DNA from 2 places in the Ammonicoccus luteus genome. Region 1 is predicted to be linked to the other one. Evidence: riboswitches for the same ligand, from Rfam matches in the RefSeq annotation. Region 1 holds a riboswitch; the other holds the start of a gene.
What was found. Region 1 has a riboswitch for thiamine pyrophosphate ahead of thiC (phosphomethylpyrimidine synthase ThiC). Riboswitches for the same ligand answer to the same signal wherever they lie in the genome.
Positions count from the first base shown of each region.

Region 2: another riboswitch for thiamine pyrophosphate. It lies ahead of thiO (glycine oxidase ThiO); the one in region 1 lies ahead of thiC (phosphomethylpyrimidine synthase ThiC).

Region 1 is NZ_JBNZCI010000005.1:187,428-198,232, forward strand. It holds gene ACQ260_RS13030 (alpha/beta hydrolase family protein) at 1-846, opposite strand, end outside; gene ACQ260_RS13035 (N-acetylglutaminylglutamine amidotransferase) at 860-2,632, opposite strand; gene ACQ260_RS13040 (vWA domain-containing protein) at 2,769-4,316, opposite strand; gene thiC (phosphomethylpyrimidine synthase ThiC) at 4,470-6,224, opposite strand; TPP riboswitch at 6,220-6,328, opposite strand; gene ACQ260_RS13050 (DUF1684 domain-containing protein) at 6,354-7,139, opposite strand; gene ACQ260_RS13055 (hypothetical protein) at 7,197-7,457, shown strand; gene ACQ260_RS13060 (HAD family hydrolase) at 7,461-8,096, opposite strand; gene acuI (acrylyl-CoA reductase (NADPH)) at 8,093-9,070, opposite strand; gene ACQ260_RS13070 (DUF1648 domain-containing protein) at 9,155-9,664, opposite strand; gene ACQ260_RS13075 (SRPBCC domain-containing protein) at 9,759-10,295, shown strand; gene ACQ260_RS13080 (alpha/beta hydrolase) at 10,260-10,805, opposite strand, start outside.
Region 2 is NZ_JBNZCI010000005.1:1,049-11,853, reverse strand. It holds gene ACQ260_RS12200 (phosphotransferase) at 1-1,029, shown strand, start outside; gene ACQ260_RS12195 (nitrile hydratase accessory protein) at 1,076-1,312, opposite strand; gene nthB (nitrile hydratase subunit beta) at 1,309-1,941, opposite strand; gene nthA (nitrile hydratase subunit alpha) at 1,938-2,543, opposite strand; TPP riboswitch at 2,597-2,703, shown strand; gene thiO (glycine oxidase ThiO) at 2,696-3,865, shown strand; gene thiS (sulfur carrier protein ThiS) at 3,909-4,145, shown strand; gene ACQ260_RS12170 (thiazole synthase) at 4,142-4,960, shown strand; gene moeB (molybdopterin-synthase adenylyltransferase MoeB) at 4,957-6,156, shown strand; gene ACQ260_RS12160 (amidohydrolase) at 6,274-7,518, shown strand; gene ACQ260_RS12155 (hypothetical protein) at 7,562-9,652, shown strand; gene ACQ260_RS12150 (TROVE domain-containing protein) at 9,872-10,805, shown strand, end outside.

The sequences.
Region 1 (10,805 bases):
CCCGTCGTCGCTGACGACGAAGTCGTCCAGCTCTGCGTCGCCTCGCTCGGCCAGGGTCCGCCGGGACACACCTGCGCCGGTGACGGTCAACAGCACCAGGTGCAGCCGGTTCGCGTCGTGATCGGTGCGCGCCACGACGCGCACATAGGTGTCCTGCTCACCCTCGGACTCGACCTGGTGAACGGGGTGGAGTTGATCCCCCCAACCGGTCACGTGCGGAAACCGCATGGGCCGTTGGTCGTCGAGAATATGTCCGGGATCGGTGGTCGACCCCGGGTCGCGGGTGAGCAGCGCGATCTCGCGACCCGGCCTGAGCAGCACCATCGACCGGTCACAGCGCGGCCCCTGCCGCACCAGGTGGCTGCCCGCCCAGGAGTCGGCGAACCGTCCGCCACGGCGCCGGTCGACGATCTCGACCTCGTGGGTCGAGGGGTCGACGAGCCGAGACTCCCCGATGCAGTCGTCGTCCTCCACCGTGATCGCGATGCGGTGCCCGTCCCATCCGACGAGCTCGGCGTTGACGTCCTCGGCCTCGTTGATCCGCCAAGCGCTCTTGTCGGTCGGATCGTTGGTGACGACCCACACCTGCGATCGTTCACCGCCGTCGGGGTCGACCTGGCAGGCCAGCCACTTGCTGTCGGGGGAATGGATGACCTTGCGCACCGGCCCCTGCACCGGCAGCTTCACGAAGCGCGAGGTGCTCACCTGCGGAGCCGAGGTGGCATCCGTGCGAGTCAGATAGCGCTGGACCGCCCGCGGATAGCCGTCCACCTCGATGATGTGCGCAAAGGCGCTCCCGTCCGGAGAAACCGATGCGCCCCTGGTCGGCCGGCCGAACAAGTCCATCGATCAACTCCTGTCAGCGGCCCAACTCCTGCAGCCACAGTTCCAGCGTCGCGACCTGCCACAAGGTGTTGGCATCGAGCGCGGTGCGGTGGGCGTTGGGGTCTGCGTACAACTCTTCCAACGCCTCCCGACGATAGAGCCCGCGATACCGCGCGACCTGCGAGTCCAGCGCATCGTGCACGAGATCGAGCAGCCCTCCCGACAGGTGCCGGATGCCCGGGACCGGGAAGTGGCCCTTGGTGCGGTCGATGACGGCGTCGGGAACCAGGCCCCGTGCGGCGTCCTTGAGGACGCCCTTGCCGCCGCCGGCGAGCTTCAACTCCGGTGGACACGCGGCCGCGAGCTCGACGAACTCGTGGTCGAGGAACGGCATCCGCGCCTCCAGACCCCACGCCATCGTCATGTTGTCGACCCGCTTGCCCGGGTCCTCGACGAGCATCGTCTGGGAGTCCAGGCGCAGGGCTGCGTCCACGGAGGTCTGGGCGCCCTCGGCGGTGAGGTGCGCTTCGGCGTACGCCCACGATGGGTCATAACCCAGCCGGTACGCCGGCTCGAGCAGGTTGTTGATCCGCTGGTGGTCGCGGTCGAAGAAGACCTTGGAGTACGCCTCCGTGGCCTCGTCCAAGGGCACGTCCAACAGCGGCGGATACCAGCCATAACCCGCCAGCACCTCGTCCGCACCCTGACCCGACTGCACCACGCGGACGTGCTGGGACACCTCCTCGGACAGCAGGTGGAACGCGACGCAGTCGTGGCTGACCATCGGCTCGCTCATCGCGCGGATCGACGGCAGCACCGCCGGCTCGAGCCGGCTGGTGTCGATGTGGATGCGGCGGTGATCGGTGCCGAAGGTCTCGGCCACGAGATTCGAATACGCATACTCGTCCCCCGTCTCCCCCGATGCCGCGTCGAAGCCGATGGAGAAGGTCTTGAGGTTGCTGTGGCCGCGCTCGGCGAGCAGGGCGACGATCAGGCTGGAGTCGAATCCACCGGAGAGGAGCACGCCGACCGGCACGTCCGCGACCATCTGCAGACGGACCGCCTCGCGGAGGGAACCCAGCAGCGCGTCCTGCCACTGCTCGGTCGACCAGTCCGCCTTCTCCGGGTCGCGGGCATAGGGCGGGTCCCAATAGCGTCGCTCGGTGACCTGGCCGTCGCGCTCATAGCGCCGGATGGTCGCCGGCGGCAGCTTGCGGATGCCGTTGAAGACCGTGCGGGGCGCCGGGACGACCGCATGGAACGAGAAGTAGTGGTGCAGCGCCACCCGGTCCAGACTCGTGTCGACGTCGCCGGCCTCGAGCAACGCCTGGAGGCTGGAGGCGAAGCGGAGCCGGCCGGGCCCCTCGGAGAGATAGAGCGGCTTGGCGCCGAACCGGTCGCGCGCCAGGACGACACGGCCGGAGTCGGTCTCGACGAGGGCGATCGCGAACATGCCGCGCAGCTTCTCGACGAAGTCCATGCCCCAGTGGTGATAGGCCTTGCCGATCACCTCGGAGTCGGCGTGGGAGAAGAACTTGTAACCCACCTTCTCCAGCTCGCGCCGGAGGTCCTGGTGGTTGAAGACGCATCCGCTGAACACCCATGCCAGGCCGAGCTGTGAATCCACCATCGGTTGGGCGCCGCGCTCGGTGAGATCGATGACCGCGCGGCGTCGATAGCCCAGCGCCCAGCGACTTCGTGCGTGGAAACCCGCCCCGTCCGGGCCGCGCGCGGCCATCCGGTCGGTCATCCTCCGGACGGCCTCGATGTCCACGGGCTCGTTGTCGAAGCGGACTTCTCCGCACATTCCACTCACAGGCTTGAGCTTTCCGGGCACACATCGTCCCATGTGTCCCTATGTCGGCTGGTTTTTTGACCGTTCCAGAGTAGCCAGCCGACCCAGCCGACCAAGCGCACGGGCCGGGAGCGACGCTTGGGCCGACCTATCGAGTCGCCGAATGCGCCACCTCGGCAAGCTCGCGGATCGACGGATCCGGCACCCGGGCCGCGGCTGCTGTCGCGTCCACCGCGATCTGCGGGAACGTCCGGTGCTCGGCCCACGGCCCGCCCCGGAGTTCCTCGGCCAGGCTCGCGGCGACGACCGTGGCATGCAGATGGGGGTCGGCGGCGTCGGGGCTGGGCGCGAGCATGAAGTTCATCAGCCCGGCCCGCCGCTCGATCGGTTCGCGGGTGTCCGGGTGCAGATAGCGCACGGTGGCGGTCACCATGGGCCGCACCGGAGCGGCGTGGGGGCGTACCCGAATCTCATAGACCGCCGTCGCCGCATGCCCGGCGCCCAACTCGCCACCGTCGACCTCATCGTTGCGGAAATCGTCGTCGGGCACGTCGCGGTTCTCATAGCCGAGCAGCCGATAGGTCGCGACCTGGTCGGGATCGAACTCGACCTGCGCCTTGGCGTCGCGGGCCGTGACGACGAGGGTGCCGGTGAGGTTCTGGGTGAAGATGCGGCGGGCTTCGTTGTCGTTGTCGACGTACGCATGGAAGCCGTTGCCCCGGTTCGCGAGCTGCTCCATGAGCTCGTCGTTGTAGGACCCGAGGCCGAACCCCACCGTGACCAGATCGACCTGCTGCTGGGCGGCCCTGCCGATCGTGTCGAGGATCGCCTCGGGCCCGGTGTTGCCGACGTTCGCCACGCCATCGGAGAGCAGGACCACGCGGTTGAGCTCGCCGTCGACCCGGTTCTTCAACGCCGTCTCATAACCGAGCTTCAGCCCGGCCTCGGCGTTGGTCGAGCCCTCGGTGTCCAGGTCGTCGACGACGCCCTTGATGCGGCTGCCGTTGCGGGCTTCCGTCCGCGGGAGCACCACGCGGGTGTTGTCGGAATAGACCACGATCGCGACCGAGTCGTCCGGCCGCAGAGAGTCGACGAGCTGGTGGAGCGAGGACTTCACGAGGTCGAGCCGCTCCGGGCCCTGCATGGAGCCGGAGACGTCGATGACGAAGGTGAGATTCGCCCGCGGCCGGGCGGCCTGATCGACGACCGCGGCCTGAACGCCGACGCGGATCACACGGGTGTCCCGGGCTTCCAGCCAGGGCACGGACGTTCCGTCGATGTGCACGTTCAGACCGTCGGCCGGTGGTGCATAGCCCTGGTTGAGATAGTTGATGAACTCTTCCGTGCGGACCTCGCTCGCGACCGGACGGCTGCCGGAGTTGAGCTGCGCCCGGGCCCGGGTGAACGAGCCGGTGTCGACGTCGAGCGCGAACGTGGACTTGTTGTCCTCCCGGGTGTCGACGGTCGGGTTCTGGTCCGGCCCGCGCGGGGTGACCGGCGACCCGGGTTCCTGGGTGGCCCGGTCCACCGGATAGGGCTGGACGGGTGCGGCGCCACCGTCCTGCTCGGAATAGGCAGGCCCGGTGGTGCCGATCGTCGTGCAGCCGGTGGCGAAGACCGCGCCCGCCAGAGGCAGGACGAGGGCGAGTCGCAGGGTCCGGCGGGGGCGGGCGGATGCTCGGGTGGGCTGGGGCATTGATCCTCCTCGGTTCACGCCCATCAAGACGGCCCCGCTGCGTGGAGGGTTCTGGCCCGACGGCCGACATGCCGTGACCCCGCGACTGCGCATAATGCGCGGTCGCGGGGCATTCGACGGCCGCCGGGCCTGCCGAAGACCCGGCCCGCGGGGTCAGACGCGCTCGGACTGTTGGTCCGCCAACTCCGTTTCCGTCAGTTCAGCCACCTCGCCCGCTTCGAGATAGACTCGCTTGCCGAGTTCGACGAACTGTTTGGACTTCTGCGCCATGCCCTCGCGGAGTTCGGCGGGATAGGCGTCCCGGATGTCCTGGCTGATCCGCATGGAGCAGAACTTCGGACCGCACATCGAACAGAAGTGCGCGGTCTTCGCGGGCTCGGCCGGGAGGGTCTCGTCGTGATAGGCGATCGCCGTCTCCGGGTCGAGGGCCAGCGCGAACTGATCGTGCCAGCGGAACTCGAACCGGGCCTTCGACAGCGCGTCGTCCCGCGTCCGGGCACCCGGGTGGCCCTTGGCGACGTCGGCGGCGTGGGCGGCGATCTTGTAGGTGATCACCCCCACCTTCACGTCGTCCCGGTTGGGCAGCCCGAGGTGCTCCTTCGGCGTGACATAGCAGAGCATCGCCGTGCCGTGCTGGGCGATGACCGCGGCGCCGATGGCGGAGGTGATGTGGTCATAGCCGGGCGCGATGTCGGTGACGAGCGGGCCGAGCGTATAGAACGGCGCCCCGTGGCACCACTCCTGCTGCAGCCGGACGTTCTCCTCGACCAGGTCGAGCGGGACGTGGCCCGGGCCCTCGACCATCACCTGGACGTCGTACGCCCACGCCCGCTGCGTCAACTCCGCCAGCGTCCGGAGCTCCGAGAGCTGTGCTTCGTCGTTGGCGTCGGCGACCGAGCCGGGCCGGAGCCCGTCGCCGAGGGAGAACGCGACGTCGTACTGCGCGAAGATCTCACACAGCTCGTCGAAGTTCTCATAGAGGAACGACTCGCGGTGGTGGGCGAGGCACCAGCCGGCCATGATCGACCCGCCGCGGGACACGATGCCGGTCACGCGATCGGCGGTGAGCGGGACATAGCGCAGCAGGACTCCGGCGTGGATGGTCATATAGTCCACGCCCTGCTCGGCCTGCTCTATCACGGTGTCGCGGAAGATCTCCCAGGTCAGCTTGTCGGCCTCGCCATTCACCTTTTCCAGAGCCTGATAGATCGGCACGGTGCCGATCGGGACCGGCGAGTTGCGCATGATCCACTCGCGGGTGGTGTGGATGTCGTCACCGGTGGAGAGGTCCATGACGGTGTCGGCGCCCCATCGGGTCGCCCAGGTGAGCTTCTCGACCTCCTCGGCGATCGACGAGGTGATCGCGGAGTTGCCGATGTTGGCGTTCACCTTGGTCAGGAACCGTCGGCCGATGATCATCGGCTCGGACTCGGGATGGTTGATGTTCGCCGGGATGATCGCCCGGCCGGCGGCCACCTCGGCTCGCACGAGCTCGACGTCGACGTTCTCGCGCAGTGCGATGAACTGCATCTCGGGGGTGATCTCGCCGCGGCGCGCATAGTGCATCTGCGTCACCGTGCGCCCCTCGCGGGCGCGCAGCGGCGTACGCCTCTCGCCCCGCCACGCCTGGGAGGCCTCGCCGCGGCGAACCGCCGCCCGGCCGTCGTCGGCCAGGGTGCGCTCGCGACCCGCGTACTCCTCGACGTCCCCGCGTGCGGCGATCCACTCCGCACGCCGGGGCGCCAGACCGACGGTTGGGTCGCTGCCCGGACCGGCGGTGCGATAGACGTGCACGTCGGGATTGATCTCGCCATCGGGCGACGCGGCCAGGGAGATGGCTGTGACAGGGACGCGGAGGCCGTCCTCATCGAGGTGGTGGAGGCGGTGCTGGGGATGGATCTCGTCCATGAGATTCCTCACTTCCTTCGCCGGCATGACCCGGACAGGTTCGACGGTCCGGGCGGCGTCAGCCCGATCTCAGCCTCCTGCCGAAGGCCCCCGTGTGGGTAACTGCCGCACACCCTAGCGAAGGAATCCTCACGACTCGAAGCGGTGCGCCTTCTTCTCCCCGGCCCGCACGGGCACGGTGATCGTGTTGCCGTCCACGGGCCTGGGGCAGGTGGCGTGGTCGGTGAACACGAACCACATGTTGATCGTGCGGTTGAAGTCGAGGGTGACGTTGCCGTCGGCATCGGGATCGTCGAACTTGAGCTGGCGCCACGCTTCGGTCTCGGTGCCGTTGGTCGGATCGTGGAACTCGATGCTGAGCCCGGTCTTGATGTTGGTCGCGATCAGGCGCTGTTCCTCGCCGTCGAGAGTGAAGACGACCTCGCCCATCGCCGGGAGCTGTTGCCGCAGCTCCGGCTTGTGGGTCGCCACGTCGACCTTCCGGCCGGCGGGATAGGGCTCGAAGCGGGCGGTGACGACCCAGTCGGGGTCATAGTCGAAGGTGGGCACACCGGCGAACGCTTCCCGGTGCGCCGACGTCTCGTTGCGCATCCGGATCGCCAGGCGCCCACCGCGGCGCAGGAGCTCGATCTCGGTGTCACCGTGCTCGATCCACGGCACCCGGCTCGTCTCGGCCACCGTCCGAACGGAGCGGCCGTCGACGATCTCGCCGTTCTCGGTCAGCCCATCGGTGGCCGTCGCATCGAGGAAGGCATCGGTGCCGTCGGTGGACCAGCGGCCGGGCAGGCCGTCGAACTCGGTCGGTGTCTCGGACAGCCACTCGAAGCCCGACAGAGTCAGCCATCCCCTCGGCTGCGCGAGCTCCGCCTCGCGGGTCCGCCGGAACTCCTGCCACTGTTCGATCGCCTCGGTCATCTGTGTCCCCTTCGCTCGGCTCGATCCATGCCTATCACCCAGACCTATGATTCGGTCATGGAGACGCACACGCCGGGAGAACGCATGAGGGCGGCTCTCGCCGAGCTCGACGAAACCACCGATCCGCAGCAGCGCATCGCGACGGCCCAGCGCATCCGGCAACTGGCCGAGGAACTCGAGCTCGCCCAAGTGCGCTCCGCCCGCGAACGCGGCACGTCGTGGAGCAAGATCGGCGCCATCTATGGGCTCACCAAGCAGGGCGCCCAGCAGCGTTTCCGCAAGACCACGAAACGCGACAAGGGCGCCGCTGACGACTGACGGTCACTCCAGCAACTCGGCGAGCCGGTGGATCACCGTTCCTTCGCCCTCCACCCGGGGCACCGGCAACCCGGGCGTCACCAGCAGCACCCAGGGGAGGCCGGCGCGACCCGCCGCCACCGAATCGATCGCCCGATCCCCCACGGCCAGGCACTCGCCTGGATTCAGTCCGTTCTGCTCCACCACCAAGTGGTGCATCGTGGGGTCCGGCTTGCGCGGAAAGCCGTCCGGCGCGCAGATCATGTCGTCCACCTCGAGCCGGTGCGCGGCCAGCAGATCCTCGGCGCTCTCGCGATCGCGATGGGTCACGACCAGGTTCAGCCCGCCCCGCTCACGGACGGCCGCCAACAGTTGCCGGGCCCCCTCCATGACCGGCGGGGGATCGGTCTTCCAGCCCTGCTTCAGCCGCGCGTACGCCGTCACGAACTCCCGCACCGGGATGCCGCACCGCCGCGCCAACTCCTCCCCCGCCTCCGCGATCGACACACGAGTGAGGCGGGAGATCTCCCCGTCGTCGATCTCGCAGCCGTGCACGCGACAGACGCGATAGAGGGCATGGTCGACCTGGGGATAGGTATCGATCATCGTCCCGCCCATGTCCCACACGAGGTGACGCCAGGCGGTCGGCAGTCGCGTCATGGAAGGGTGATGACGACACGGCCCCGGGTCTGACCGGCGAGGATCCGCTCGGCGAGCTCGGGGATTTCGTCGAACCCGTGCACCTCGGTCATTGCATCGAGGGTGTCGGTGGACAGGTCCTCGCCGAGCCGCTGCCATGCCTGCCGCCGACGCGGCATGGGGCACATCACCGAGTCGATCCCCAGCAGCGAGACACCCCGCAGGATGAACGGCATCACGGTCGTCGGCAGGTCATGACCGCCTGCGAGACCGCACGCCGCCACCGCGCCGGCACGCCGGATCTGGCTCAGCACGTTGGCCAGCGTGGTGGAGCCGACGGTGTCGACCGCACCTGCCCAGCGCTCCGACCCGAGCGGCTTCCCCTCCCCGGTGAGTTCGGCGCGATCGACGATCCCACTGGCCCCGAGGCCGCGGAGATAGTCGTGGGTCTCTGCACGGCCGGTGGCGGCCTCGACCTCGAACCCGAGCTTGGCCAGCACGGCCACCGCCACGCTGCCGACGCCGCCGCCCGCGCCGGTGACGAGCACGGGACCTGAGTCGGGGCGCACCCCCGCATCCTCCAGTGCCAGCACCGCCAGCATCGCAGTGAACCCGGCGGTCCCGACCGCCATCGTCTGCTGCAGCGACAGGCCCTCGGGGCGCGCGACGAGCCAGTCGGACCGGACGCGCTGGCGGGTCGTGTAGCCCCCGGGATGGCCCTCCGACAGCCCCCACCCCGTCAGCACGACCTCGTCGCCCGGCTGCCAGTCCACCGAGTCGGACCGGGCGACGGTGCCTGCGAGGTCGATGCCGCACACCATGGGCAGGCTCCGGGCGATGCGGCCCTTGCCGGTGACGGCGAGGCCGTCCTTGAAGTTGAGGGAGGAGTATGCGATATCGACCGTCACGTCCCCCTCCGGCAGGTCGGCGTCGGTGAGTTCGACGCGCCGGGCGGGTTGGCCCTTGTCGACGAGTTGGTACGCGGGATAGGTCACGGGGTCCTCCTCGGTGTGCGGGTGCGGCTCACCCTCGATCACATCACGTGAACGTCGCGCCCGCAGAAGAAGGGCACGACCCGGTCACCGGGTCGGCCTGTAGCGCATCGTGCCGGCGATCACCGCATAGACGATCAGCGCACCCAGCGTCGCCCACATCGTCCAGGCGGACCAGGCAGGCGCTTCCGCCGTTTCGGCCGTCGCTTGGGCCAGTGCCCCCGCGAGCACACCGAGAAAGAGCACGACCGTGAGCAGTGAGATCACCAGCATGTCGGCCGCGAGCTTGTCGCGCAGTTCCTGCTCCCGCTCGCGCGTCTCGAGCCACCACTTCTTGTGCGGGACGTTCACGTGGGTGAGGCTGCCGCCCCGCCGGATCCAGCCGCCGAGCCAGACGGGGAGTGCCACCGTCAGCAGCGCGGCACCGCCGAGCACACCGAGCAGTTCCCACCTGCTGCCCCATCGGGTGGCGGTCCCGGTCCAATCGGTGTGCACGGGCACCCGATCGGGCATCGTGAGCAGCGCCCAGACCCAGAGGATGACGAACCCGGCAACAGCCATGAGCCACAGGCCGAACAGGATTCTCGTCGCGCTCATGGTCACAGTCTGCCTGCGATCCCTGCCACACCCTTGGCAACCCCCGGCGGTTGGCACAAGATGGGGACAGACAAGTAGTGACCCGGAGGCACCGATGCCCATTCCCACTGGATTTCATCGCGTTCGCCCCGAGGGTAGCGCGCTGGTTTTCACCCGGACGTTCAAGGACTCGATGACCGAGGTGTGGGCCTCCGTGACCGACCCGGAGCGCAGCGCCCACTGGTTCGGCTTCTGGACCGGGGACCCGGCGGACGGGTTCGTGATGTTCACGATGAACGCGGAGGGCGAGGAGAACGCCACTCCTTTGCGCTATGACCTCAAGCGGTGCGAACCTCCGCGGGTCCTCCACGTCACGTCCGACACCGACTTCGGCTCGTGGAACCTCATCGTCGAGCTCGAGAAATCGGCCACGGGCGACACGCATTTCACGCTCAACCACATCATCACCGACCCGGAATCGGTGCCGAGCATCGGCCCCGGGTGGGAGTACTATCTCGACCGCCTCTCGACCTATCTCCGCGGGCGGAATCCCGACGATGTCCTGTGGGACGACTACTATCCGGCGCTGGAGCGGCACTATGTCGCGATCCAGCAGTCACTCCCCCGGGAGGACGCGTCCAGCGTCCAGTGAGCGGTCGAGAAAGTCGGCGACGCGATCGATGTACGCCGGCCGGTCCGCGAAATAGCCACCGCAGTGGTCGACGCCCTCGAACGTGACGAGCTCGACCGTGCCGGAGGTGGCGGCCTCCGCCAATTGGACCGCATGCTCATAGGGAATGACACGATCCGCGGTGCCGTGCAGCAGCAGGATCGGCCGCGGTCCCAGTGCGGCGATCATCTCCAGCGGCCGGACCTGTGCGAACCGATAGCCATAACGCAGCCGGTTCACGAGGTCGGCGACCGGCAACAGGGGTTCCGACGGCAGCCGATAGCGCCGATAGTTGGCGGCGATCACGTCGCTCATCGTCGCGAACGGCGAGTCGAGCACGAGCGCCTCGATCCGTTGGTCGGCGGCGGCGGTGAGGATCGCCGTGGAGGCGCCCATCGAGAAGGCGACGACGGCGATGCGTGCGTCGGGACGTCTGCGGCGTACATAGTCGAGGGCGGCGCTCAGGTCCCGCTGCTCGTGATGCGCGAGCGA
Region 2 (10,805 bases), 190 kb from region 1:
GTGAGTGCGCGCGCACACGGCCGGACGCGAACCGACGAGCGCGCCGAGATCTTCGGCGACGGTGACCGCGAGGCGGTGGTGTGGCTTTATCCGAAGGATCCCGACCTGCCAGGTCTGCCGCGGGCGGCCTATCCCGAGTCCGTGGCCGAGTTGCTCTCGCCTGTGCTGGGCTTGCGTCTGCGGCCCGACCAGGTGCGGCTCAGGATGATCGGCTATCGTCCGCGGCGCCGTGCGGTCCTGCGGGCGACGGTGCTTCCGGACCCGGGGCAGGGGTTCGGGCGGACGGTGTTCTATATCAAAGTCCTGCGTGAGGCGCTGTTCGGCGAGGTGAAGCGGCGCCACGAGTTGCTGCGACAGGCGGGGGTGCCGGCCCCGCGCGTCGCGCTCGCTACGCCTGACTGCCTGCTGGTGCTCGACGAGCTGCCCGGGAAGCCGCTGAGTCGGGCGATCTTCGACCCGGTCCCGCCCTGCACGGCCGAGCAGCTGATCTGGGTGCTCGATTCGATGCCTCGACAGGTGGCATCGCTGCCGCGACGGCCACCGTGGTCGGATGCGGTGCGGCACTACACGCGGATCGTCAGCACAGCCATGCCCACGCTCGAGCCCAGGCTCAGCTGGTTGTGCCGCGAGATCGAACAGGGTCTGGCGCCGATCCCGCATGGCAATGAGCCGACACATGGCGACTTCCACGAGGGCCAGGTCCATGTCGCCGGCGGTCAGATCTGTGGGCTGCTGGACGTCGACACGGCCGGTCCCGGGAACCGCGCCGACGATCTCGCGTGCCTGATCGCGCACTTGTCGACGGTCCAGCGCATGAATGCGGAGCAGGCGGCACGGGTCCGGCAGTTGCTCGCGACCTGGGTGCCGGTGTTCGACGAACGAGTGAACCCGATCGAGCTGCGCCTGCGGGCGGCCGCCGTCATCATCTCGCTCGCCACCGGGCCCTATCGCTCCCAGGAGCCGAATTGGCAGGCGGAGACCGTCGGCATCGTCGACGCTGCCGAGACGCTCGTCGCTCAGGTTCTTTGATCACCGCGCACCGTCGATGCCCCACCCCGCCACGCCGGTCACCGGTTCACTCGGTGCCGGGGAGCAAACCCCGCACTCCCAGGACGTCGGTCAGCGCCGCGTGCCAGCACCGGTAGTAGTCCGCGCCCGTCCTGTCCGCGCTGCCGGCGAGTCGGGCGCCCAGCGCCGCGGCAAACTCGGACCACTCGAAGACGCCGGTCTCGTTGAGCTGCACGGCGAGCGCGAAAATCCTGGCCTGCCAGGGCTCGTCGAAGGTCGGGCGATCGGTCGTCCAGTCGGTCACAGCGCCTCCAGATAGGGCTCGAAGGCATCGATCGACACCCGCAGCCGCGGGTCCGCGTCGGGCCCCCAGAGCTCGGTGCCGGTGAACTCGACCGTGTACAACTGCTCACCCGTCCCCGGCCCCCGTTCGCCGACCGGCACGGCGTTGCGGTCTGGGAAGACATGTCCGCCGTGCCACAGCACGATTCGGCCGACCTTCCCGCGGGCATACCGGGGCAGGCGAGTGTGTCCGGGCGGATTGATGGTGCGCGTACGCACGGTCTGGCCGATCGAGAATCTCGCGGGCCGCTCGGTCGGGCGGTCATAGGGCGTGCCCGAGCGCAGACCGGCATCGATCTGCGACCACGACAGAGCAGTGGTCGCGTCGTCGTCGAGCAGGCGCGTGGCCGCGAGATTGTCGAGCAGCGCGAGCAACCAGATCCGGTAATAGCTGCTGCCCAGATAGGTCGCCGGCGGCAGCGACTCGCGGGTGTGCCGGTTCTGGTCGATATTCCAGCGCCCCAACGCGCCGATGGCCAGGACGAGCGCCAGCACCCGTCGTTCCCAGTCGGCATGGAACACCGGCTCGTCGGGTTCGGGGATAACCGGTCCGAAGCCGTGCATCCCGCCCAGATCATGGACGCCGTTCACGAGCCGCCTCCCGTGAGGGGATCGGTCCCGATCATCGAGTCCCGGGTCACGAGTGCCGCGAGTTCCTCCTCGCCGAGCCCGTCGGTGCCAGCGGGGCGTTCCGGGATCACGAGATAGCGGACCTCCGCGGTGGAGTCCCAGACCCGGATCTGGGTGTGGTCCGGCAGCGTGTGCCCGAAGTCCGCCAGCACCCCGCGGGGGTCCCGCACAGCCTTCGCCCGATAGGCGGGGGACTTGTACCAGACCGGCGGCAGCCCCAACACCGGCCACGGATAACAGGAGCAGAGCGTGCAGACCACGAGGTTGTGGACCTGGTCGGTGTTCCACACGGCCACGAGGTGCTCGCCCTGCCGGCCGGCGTACCCCATCGACGCCACCGCCGCCGTCGCGTCCCGCTCGAGCCACGCCCGGAACTCCGGATCCAGCCACGACCGCGCGACCACGCGGGCGCCGTTGTGTGGGCCGATCTCGTGCTCATAGCGCTCCACGATCCGGTCGAGTGCCGCCGGGTCGACCAGACCCCGGGCGACCAACTGTTCCTCGAGCGCCTTGGTGCGTGCCGTCATCTCGTCGAGCTCGCCGCCGTGGTGATCGTCTGCCATACCCAGCAGTATCCCCGGTGGCGGCCCGACCCGTTTCCTGCTCCGCCTACACTGGGGTTTTCCGTGGGAGCCCGGGCGCGGGCTGAGAGGGTGCACGCCGCACCGACCACTCGAACTTGATGCGGGTCATGCCGACGCAAGGAGGGAATCCAGTGCGAGTCATCGTGGTCGGGGCAGGCGTTATCGGCGCCGCCACCGCGTGGCGTCTGCGCAGGCGCGGAGTCGATGTCGTGCTCTGCGACCCGACCCCCGGCATGGGCGCGACCCACGCGGCGGGCGGGATGTTGGCGGCCATCAGCGAGGTGCAGCACGGCCAGGCGGCCCTCTATCCGCTCATGCTCGCCTCGGCTGCGGAATATCCGACCTTCATCACTGAACTCGCCGGGGACAGCGAACTCCCCACCGGCCACGAGACCGTCGGCACGCTGGTGCTCGCCGCGGACCGTGCGGACCGGGACACCCTCGCGCTGCTCGCGGAGGTGCAGCACCGGCACGGGATGGCGGTGGAGGAGTTGAGCGGCCGGGAGGTACGCCGGCTCGAACCGGCGGTCGGCCCGCGCATCGCGGCGGGCTTCCGGACCCCGGACGATCATCGCGTGGATCCGCGGCAGCTGGTCCGGACGCTGCTCGACGCCGCCCTTCGTCACGATCCTCGGCGTCTGATTATTGAACCGGTCACGGCCGTGGCAGCGCAGGGCGATGGTTGGTCGGTCCGGCTGGAGAGCGGGCGAGCCGAGTCCGCTGACAAGCTGGTGCTCGCACCCGGCGTCGGCCTGAGCGGAATCGAGGGGCTCCCGCCCCAGGCGTACGCCCCGGTCCGCCCGGTCTTCGGCGACGTGCTCAAGGTCGCGATTCCGCCCCACCTGCTCGGCCCCAGCGACACCCACCTGCTCGGGCACACGATCCGCGGGCTGGTCCACGGCGTGCCGGTCTATCTCGTCCCCCGCAGCGATGGCCATGTCGTCATCGGTGCGACCAGCCGAGAGGACGGTCTCGCCGCTCCGAGCGCCGGCGGGATCTGGCGGTTGCTCCGCGACGGCGGGACGCTGGTCCCCGGGCTGCTGGAGGCTGAGTTCGTCGAAGCGGTCGCCCGGGCGAGGCCTGGTTCACCCGACGACATCCCGCTGATCGGCGAGGTCGCGCCGGGGTTGGTGCTGTCGGCGGGCTACTTCCGCCACGGCATCCTGCTCACCGCGCTCGGCTCGCGGCTCACCGCCGACCTGGTCTGCGGCACCACCGCTGTGGATGACCACGACCATCTGGCCGCGGTGGACCCCGCGCGCCTGTTGACCACCGCGGTCGGTCACGACCGCACTGCCTGAGAACGCGTTCCCGACGGGTCGCGTGGTGTAGGAAGGAAGCACGATGACGTACACAGTGAACGGCCAACCCGCCGACCTCACCCAGGGCGCGACCGTGCGCGACCTGGTGCGGACGCTCACCGCGAAGGAGGTCGGTGCGGACGGGCGCACGCCCGACGGCGCCGCGCTGGGACTGGCGGTGGCGGTCGACGGAGCCGTCGTGCCCCGGAGCCGTTGGGCGACCACGACCCTCGAACCGGGTGCGGAGGTCGAGGTCGTGGAGGCGGTGCAGGGCGGATGACCGACGTTCTCACCGGTGCCACCGACAGCCACACGACCGACTCCGTGGCGACCGACTCCCTGACGATCGACGGCGTCACCCTGTCCTCGCGCCTGATCATGGGCACCGGCGGCATCACCGACCTCGCGGCCCTCGAACGCGCGCTGGTCGCCTCGGGCACCGAGCTGACGACCGTCGCCCTGCGGCGATATTCGCCGGCCGAGGGCCAGTCGCTGTTCGGGATGTTGACGCGCCTCGGCATCAAGATCCTGCCGAACACGGCCGGCTGCTATACGGTCCGCGATGCCGTGCTCACGGCCCAACTCGGCCGGGAGGCGCTGGAGACCGACTGGATCAAGCTCGAGGTGATCGCCGACGAGGACACGCTCCTGCCGGACATCATTGAGCTGCTCGAGGCGACCGAACAACTGGCGAACCAAGGGTTCAAGGTGTTCGCGTACACCATCGACGACCCCGCCTCCGCCCTTCGCCTCCAAGACGCCGGTGCGACGGCCGTGATGCCACTCGGGTCGCCGATCGGCACCGGTCTCGGGGTGCTCAACCCGCACAACATCGAGCTGATCTGCGCGCGTGCTTCCGTGCCGATCGTGTTGGATGCCGGGATCGGGACCGCTTCGGAGGCTGCGTTGGCGATGGAACTCGGCTGTGACGCCGTCCTGGTCGCGAGCGCGATCACCCGGGCGCAGCGGCCGGAGTTGATGGCCGACGGCATGCGTCAGGCAGTGGCCGCCGGCCGGCTCGCTCATCGTGCCGGGCGCATCCCACGCCGCCGCCACGCACTGGCGTCGTCGCCGATGGAGGGTCGGATTTCGTGAGTACGCAGGTTTCCCCGCCCGTCGAGTCCGCGGCCGGCGGGCAGGGACCGATCGGCCCGCTCGTCGAGCCCGGTCCGGAGCTGACCCCCGACGAGATCGCGCGCTATCAGCGTCACCTCGGGCTTCCCGATGTCGGCGTCGAGGGTCAGCGGCGCCTCAAGAACGCCCGCGTCCTGCTGGTCGGGGCAGGCGGGCTCGGGTCCCCGGCGATGCAATATCTCGCTGCAGCCGGTGTCGGGACCCTCGGGACGATCGACGACGACGATGTCGATCTGTCCAACCTTCAGCGCCAGATCATCCACTCGACACCGGATATCGGTCGTCCCAAGGTGACCTCGGCGGCGGACCGGGTCCGGGCGCTCAACCCGCTGGTCGAAGTGGTCGAGCATCACGAGCGGCTGACCGCGGACAACGTGCTCGACCTCGTCGCCGGCTATGACTTGGTCTTGGACGGAACCGACAACTTCGCGACCCGCTATCTCGTGTCCGATGCCGCGGAGATCCTCCGCAAGCCCGTCGTCTGGGGCGCGATCCTGCGGTTCCACGGCCAACTCGCGGTGTTCTGGGCCGGTCGCGGGCCGACCTATCGCGATCTGTTCCCGGAGCCGCCCGACCCGGCAAGCGTGCCGTCGTGCGCGGAGGCCGGGGTCCTGGGTGTGCTCCCCGGAACCATCGGCACATTGATGGCGACCGAAGCGCTCAAGCTCATCCTGGGCCGCGGCGAACCGCTGCTGGGGCGACTCCTGGTCCATGACGCGCTCGCCGGGGACTTCCGGTCGATGCGGATCCTCCCGGACCCGGAGCGCGCCCCGGTGACCGAGGTCCGACCGGTGGAGTTCGTGTGTGCGGTCGGCGGTCCGACCGCGGCGGAGACGCTCGACGTGCCGGCGCTCAAGACATTGATCGCGCGACGGGACAGCGGTGAGTTGGCGCTCGCCGTCGTGGATGTCAGGGAGGACTGGGAGCGACAGCTCGGCACGGTGCCCGGGGCGATCGCCGCCCCGCTCGGCGACATCCAGGAGCGGGGGATCGAAGCGCTGCCGCCGGAGGCGCGGGGCCGTGACGTGGTGTTGTACTGCGCGGCCGGCGTACGGTCCGGTCGCGCCCTCGAAACACTTCGGCCCGCGTTCGCCGGTCTCGAGGTCACGCTCCGGCACCTGGCCGGTGGCTATGGCGCCTGGAAAGCGGTGGAGTGATCGGTGCCCATGCCGCTTCGCGACCCGGATCCGGAGCAGCCCTCCGCACGTTCCGAGCGGGCGGGGTAACGTTTCCGGTCATGAGCGTGCGGCGAGTGTGGACCGATTGGCAATCGAATGACGCGTTCTGATCCCGCGGCCGCCGAACGAGCGGCGGTGCTGGCGGCAGAGAAGGAATCGTTGGCGGACCTCATCGCGACCGAAACCGCTGAGGTGGCCGACGACATGATCATGTGGCGGCGCGACCTGCACCGTCACCCCGAGCCGAGCTGGGCCGAGCACCGCACGACAGCCCGGATCAGGGGCGTGCTCGAAGCCCTCGGGCTGACCCCTCGGGAACTGTCGGGGCCGACCGGGCTGTGGGTCGACATCATGCCGCCCCGCCGCCGCACCCCACCGCGCATCGGCCTGCGCGCTGACATCGACGCGTTGCAATTGACCGACACCAAGGACGTGCCCTATCGCTCGGTCAACACGGGCGTCGCCCACGCCTGCGGCCACGACGTGCACACGGCGCTGCTCCTTGGCACGGCCACGGTCCTGTCCCGCCTGCGTGACCAGGACCGCCTGCCGCGGGCAGTGCGCCTGTTCTTCCAGCCGGCCGAGGAGACCAGCCCCGGCGGCGCCGGTCAGATCATCCGCGACGGCGGGATGTTGGGTTTGCGGGAGGTGTACGCGCTGCACTGCGACCCCCGGACCGAGGTGGGGAAGGTGGCCGTCCGGCCCGGCCCGATCACGTCGGCGTGCGACCGGATCCAAGTGCACTTCGCCGGTCCGGGCGGACACAGCTCACGACCGCACCTCACGGCAGATCTGGTCATGGCCATGGGCGCGGTCATCACCGAGGTGCCGCTCCTGCTGTCGCGGCTCGCTGACCCGCGGGCCGGCGCTTCCGTCGTGTGGGGTCACGTCGACGCGGGCAGCGCCCCGAACGCGATCCCGGCGACCGGGCTTCTCGAGGGGACCCTGCGGGTGCTGGATCTCGAGGGCTGGCACCGTGCTCGCGACCTGGTGCCCGACCTCGTGCGCAAGGCGGCCGGGCCGTTCGGGGTGCATGTCGAGGTCGAACTTGCCGAGGGCATCCCGCCCACCGTCAACCACCCGAAGGGTGCCAGCCGCATCGCCGAGGTCGGTCGCGCCCTGCTCGGGGAGAGCAGCGTCGTCGACACCGAGCAGTCGCTCGGTGGGGAGGACTTCTCGGAGATGCTGATGCAGGTGCCGGGTGCGCTCGGCCGACTCGGCGTGCGTCCTGTCGATGTCGCCGAGTGGCCCGATCTCCACCGGCCCATGTTCGATGTGGACGAGCGGTGCCTCGAGGTGGGTGCCAAGACGATGGTCGGACTGGCAGCTCTGCGGACCTGAGCGCCTCCCCGGGATCCGGCGGAGCGTCGGGCAGAATCGCCGCGTGGTTTCTTCCCCCCGCGAAGCCCGGTGGCAGCTCCCGTGGCGCCGTCGGCTCGCTGCAGTCGCTGCCGCGACGGCGTTGAGCGCCGCGACGGGATTGGGTGCCGCGCTGGTGCCGGGCCCGGTCGCGCAAGCGGCTCCACCGATTGCGGACGAGCCCACCACCTCCACGACTCCGCCGGAGCCGCCTGAAGAACTGCGGCAAGCCGTGGAGCGTGATCTCGGGCTGTCCTGGACGGACTATCTGGCGCTCGGGCGGCAGGCGGAAGAAGCCGCCGTTCTCGACGCGCAACTCTCGACCGTCCCCGGCTATCAGGGCGTCGCCCTCGAGGGCGCGGAGATGGTGGTGACCGGCTCTGGTGCCGCCGTTGAACGAGCCGCGGTGGCCGAGGGCGCCCGCTCGGAACGGCCCGCCCAGCATCTCGATGCCGATCGGATCGATCGCTTGTTCATCGACGAGGTCGACCATCGTCGCACCGGCCTGCTGGCGGTCGCCTGGACAGTGGACGGCTGGGTGGTCACGGTCGTCGACCCTGACGCACGTGGCGTTCTCGCCGACGGGTCCCCGGGCCGCACGCCACGCGAGCTCGCCGACGCGAATCCCGAGCTCGAGGTGCGACCCGGAGCGCTCGCGACAAGCACCGCCGACATCCTCGGTGGTGAGGGATGGGGCTCCGGGCCACGCATGCCCCGCTGCTCGATCGGCTTCGCGGCATTCGATCCGGCCGGGCGCCGGTCGATGATCACCGCCGGCCACTGCAGCGACAACGGGACCCTTCGCGATGCGCGCTGGGAGACCGACCCCGCGTACTCCCTCGGCACCCTCACCTTCACCGAGTTCGGCCGTCCGACCAACTCGGCCGCCGATCCCGGCACCGATCTCAGCGTCTATGCGGGCGCGGATCCCGGACTGCGGCCGGCGTTGGCCGGCTATCCCGGGAGCATGCGAGTGACCGGGATGGCGGCGCCGATCGTGGGTGCGCCGGTGTGCACGAGCGGGCGCACCAGCCGCGCGTGGCAGTGCTCGACGATCGATGAGGTGGGTCCGTACGCCGTCCGTGGACCCGACGGCCCCGCTGATATCCGCTGGATCCATGGCTTCAGCACCCTGCTGCCCACACAGGCGGGTGACTCCGGTGCCGGCATGGTGACGGGCCTCAAAGCGGTCGGAATCCTCTCGGCCGGGGTGCACGGCGTGGGGCGCAGTTTCGGCTCGGCCCTGACCGGACTGCCCGCCGGCCATAGCCTCGACGTGTGGCTCAACACCCCGACCGCGGGAGCAGCGGCGGGCGGACGCGTCCGGGGTCGGGTGGCGGTGGACGATTCCCTGCCGCCCGGGACGACCGTGCGCATCGAAGCGGAGTCGGGCACCACGACGGCGGACGTGGCCGCTGACGGCACCTTCACTGTCGCTGCACCCGCCCTTCCTGGACGGTTGGTGATCGCCAGCGGCCACTCGCGGTCGACCGCGGTCGACTTCGACCCGCGCTATGGCAGCGCCTCAACCGCCCGCTATTGCGGCTTGCGCGACGGCGGTTGCTTCCAGGTCTTCATCGGTGGGTCGCTCTATTGGTCGACGGCTTCCGGGGAACACCTCGTGCGGGGCCGCATCCTTGAGCGCTGGGGTGGCCTCGCTTGGGAGAATGGTTGGCTGCGTTATCCGACCTCGCCGGAAATGTGCGGTCTCGTGGCAGGTGGTTGTTGGCAGGTTTATCAGGGCGGCCGGCTCTATTGGTCACCGGCGTCCGACGCACACCCGTTGCGTGGTGCAATCGGGGCCGCTTGGAATGGCACCGGCTATGAACGCGGACTGCTCGGCTATCCCACGTCCGGGGAATTCTGCGGACTGCGTGATGGCGGCTGCTTCCAGACATTTCAGCGTGGTTCGTTCTATTGGTCGCCGCGCTCGGGAGCGCACTGGGTCCGAGGGGCGATCCGTGACGAATGGGGCCGTCGTGGCTGGGAGAACGGGCGACTCGGCTATCCGGTGAGCGACGAGGAGTGCGGTGCCTCGTCCGGCGGGTGGATGTGCACGCAGCGTTTCACGGGTGGCACGTTGGCCTGGACGCCCGCGGGTGGAGTGCGCGGCTGATCGCGATAAATCGGATGCGGTGAGCCAAGGGATCTGTCACTGTTGTCGCAGTCGAACGGGCCGAAGAGATTCGGTTATCACCATTCCGACGGAGGTTGCGGGTTCGATTCCCGTTGTGCTTTCGGGCACGTAGCTCAAGGGCAGAGCACCGCATTTCCGGATTTCACAACCTGCCCGTTCGACCCGGCCCGTCGTCGACCTTCTTGGAAGGAGGGAACCATGACCCCCGACATTCTCCGATTCATCAACCGGCGCACCACGGCGCAGTCCCTGCCGGCGCACCCGGATCAGGCTCCCAACGCAGCGGGCGGCTGGACATTTCAGCTTGACGACGCGGCACGGCTGCGGCGTTTCCTGATCCTCGGGACCGAGGGTGGCACCTACTACACGCGACCGCTGGAGCTCACCATCGACAACGCCGCGGTCGTCGAGCGCATGTGCACCGAGGACCCGGCGACCCTGCTCGCGACCATCCGGGAGGTCTCCCTCGCGGGACTCGCGCCCAAGCAGCAGCCGACGCTCTTCGCCTTGGCTGCGGCCGCGTCGCTGGCGGATGACGCGCACCGTGCCCAGGCGCTGCGGATGCTTCCGGACATCGCCCGGACGGGTACGCACCTGTTCCTGTTCGCGGGTTACGTCGAGCAGTTCCGTGGCTGGGGTCGAGGGCTGCGGCGGGCCGTCGCGGACTGGTACCTGCGACCCGATGTCGCACACGTCGCCCTCCAGACGGTGAAGTATGCCCAGCGGGAAGGCTGGTCCCATCGCGATCTGCTGCGGCTGTCCCACCCGAACACCGACGATCCGGTTCGGCGGGCGTTGTTCGAGTGGGTGGTCCGGCGCGCCGAGGTGCCCCACGGGCGGGGACTCGAAGTTGTCAGCGGCTTCGAACAGGCCCAGCGTGCATCGGCCGCGGAGGTGACCCGCCTCGTGGCGGCGTACCCCCTCACCTGGGAGATGTTGCCTGACCGCGCGCTGGCCGAGCCGGCCGTCTGGCGGGCCCTGCTGGCGAAGGGGATGCCGATGACCGCGCTGCTGCGCCAGCTCAACCGGCTGACGAGGCTCTGCGTCCTGTCGCCGTCGGCCCCGGAGCTCGATCGGGTGGTCGCGCGGCTGACAGACCCGGAGGCCGTCCGCCGGGCGCGCATTCATCCGC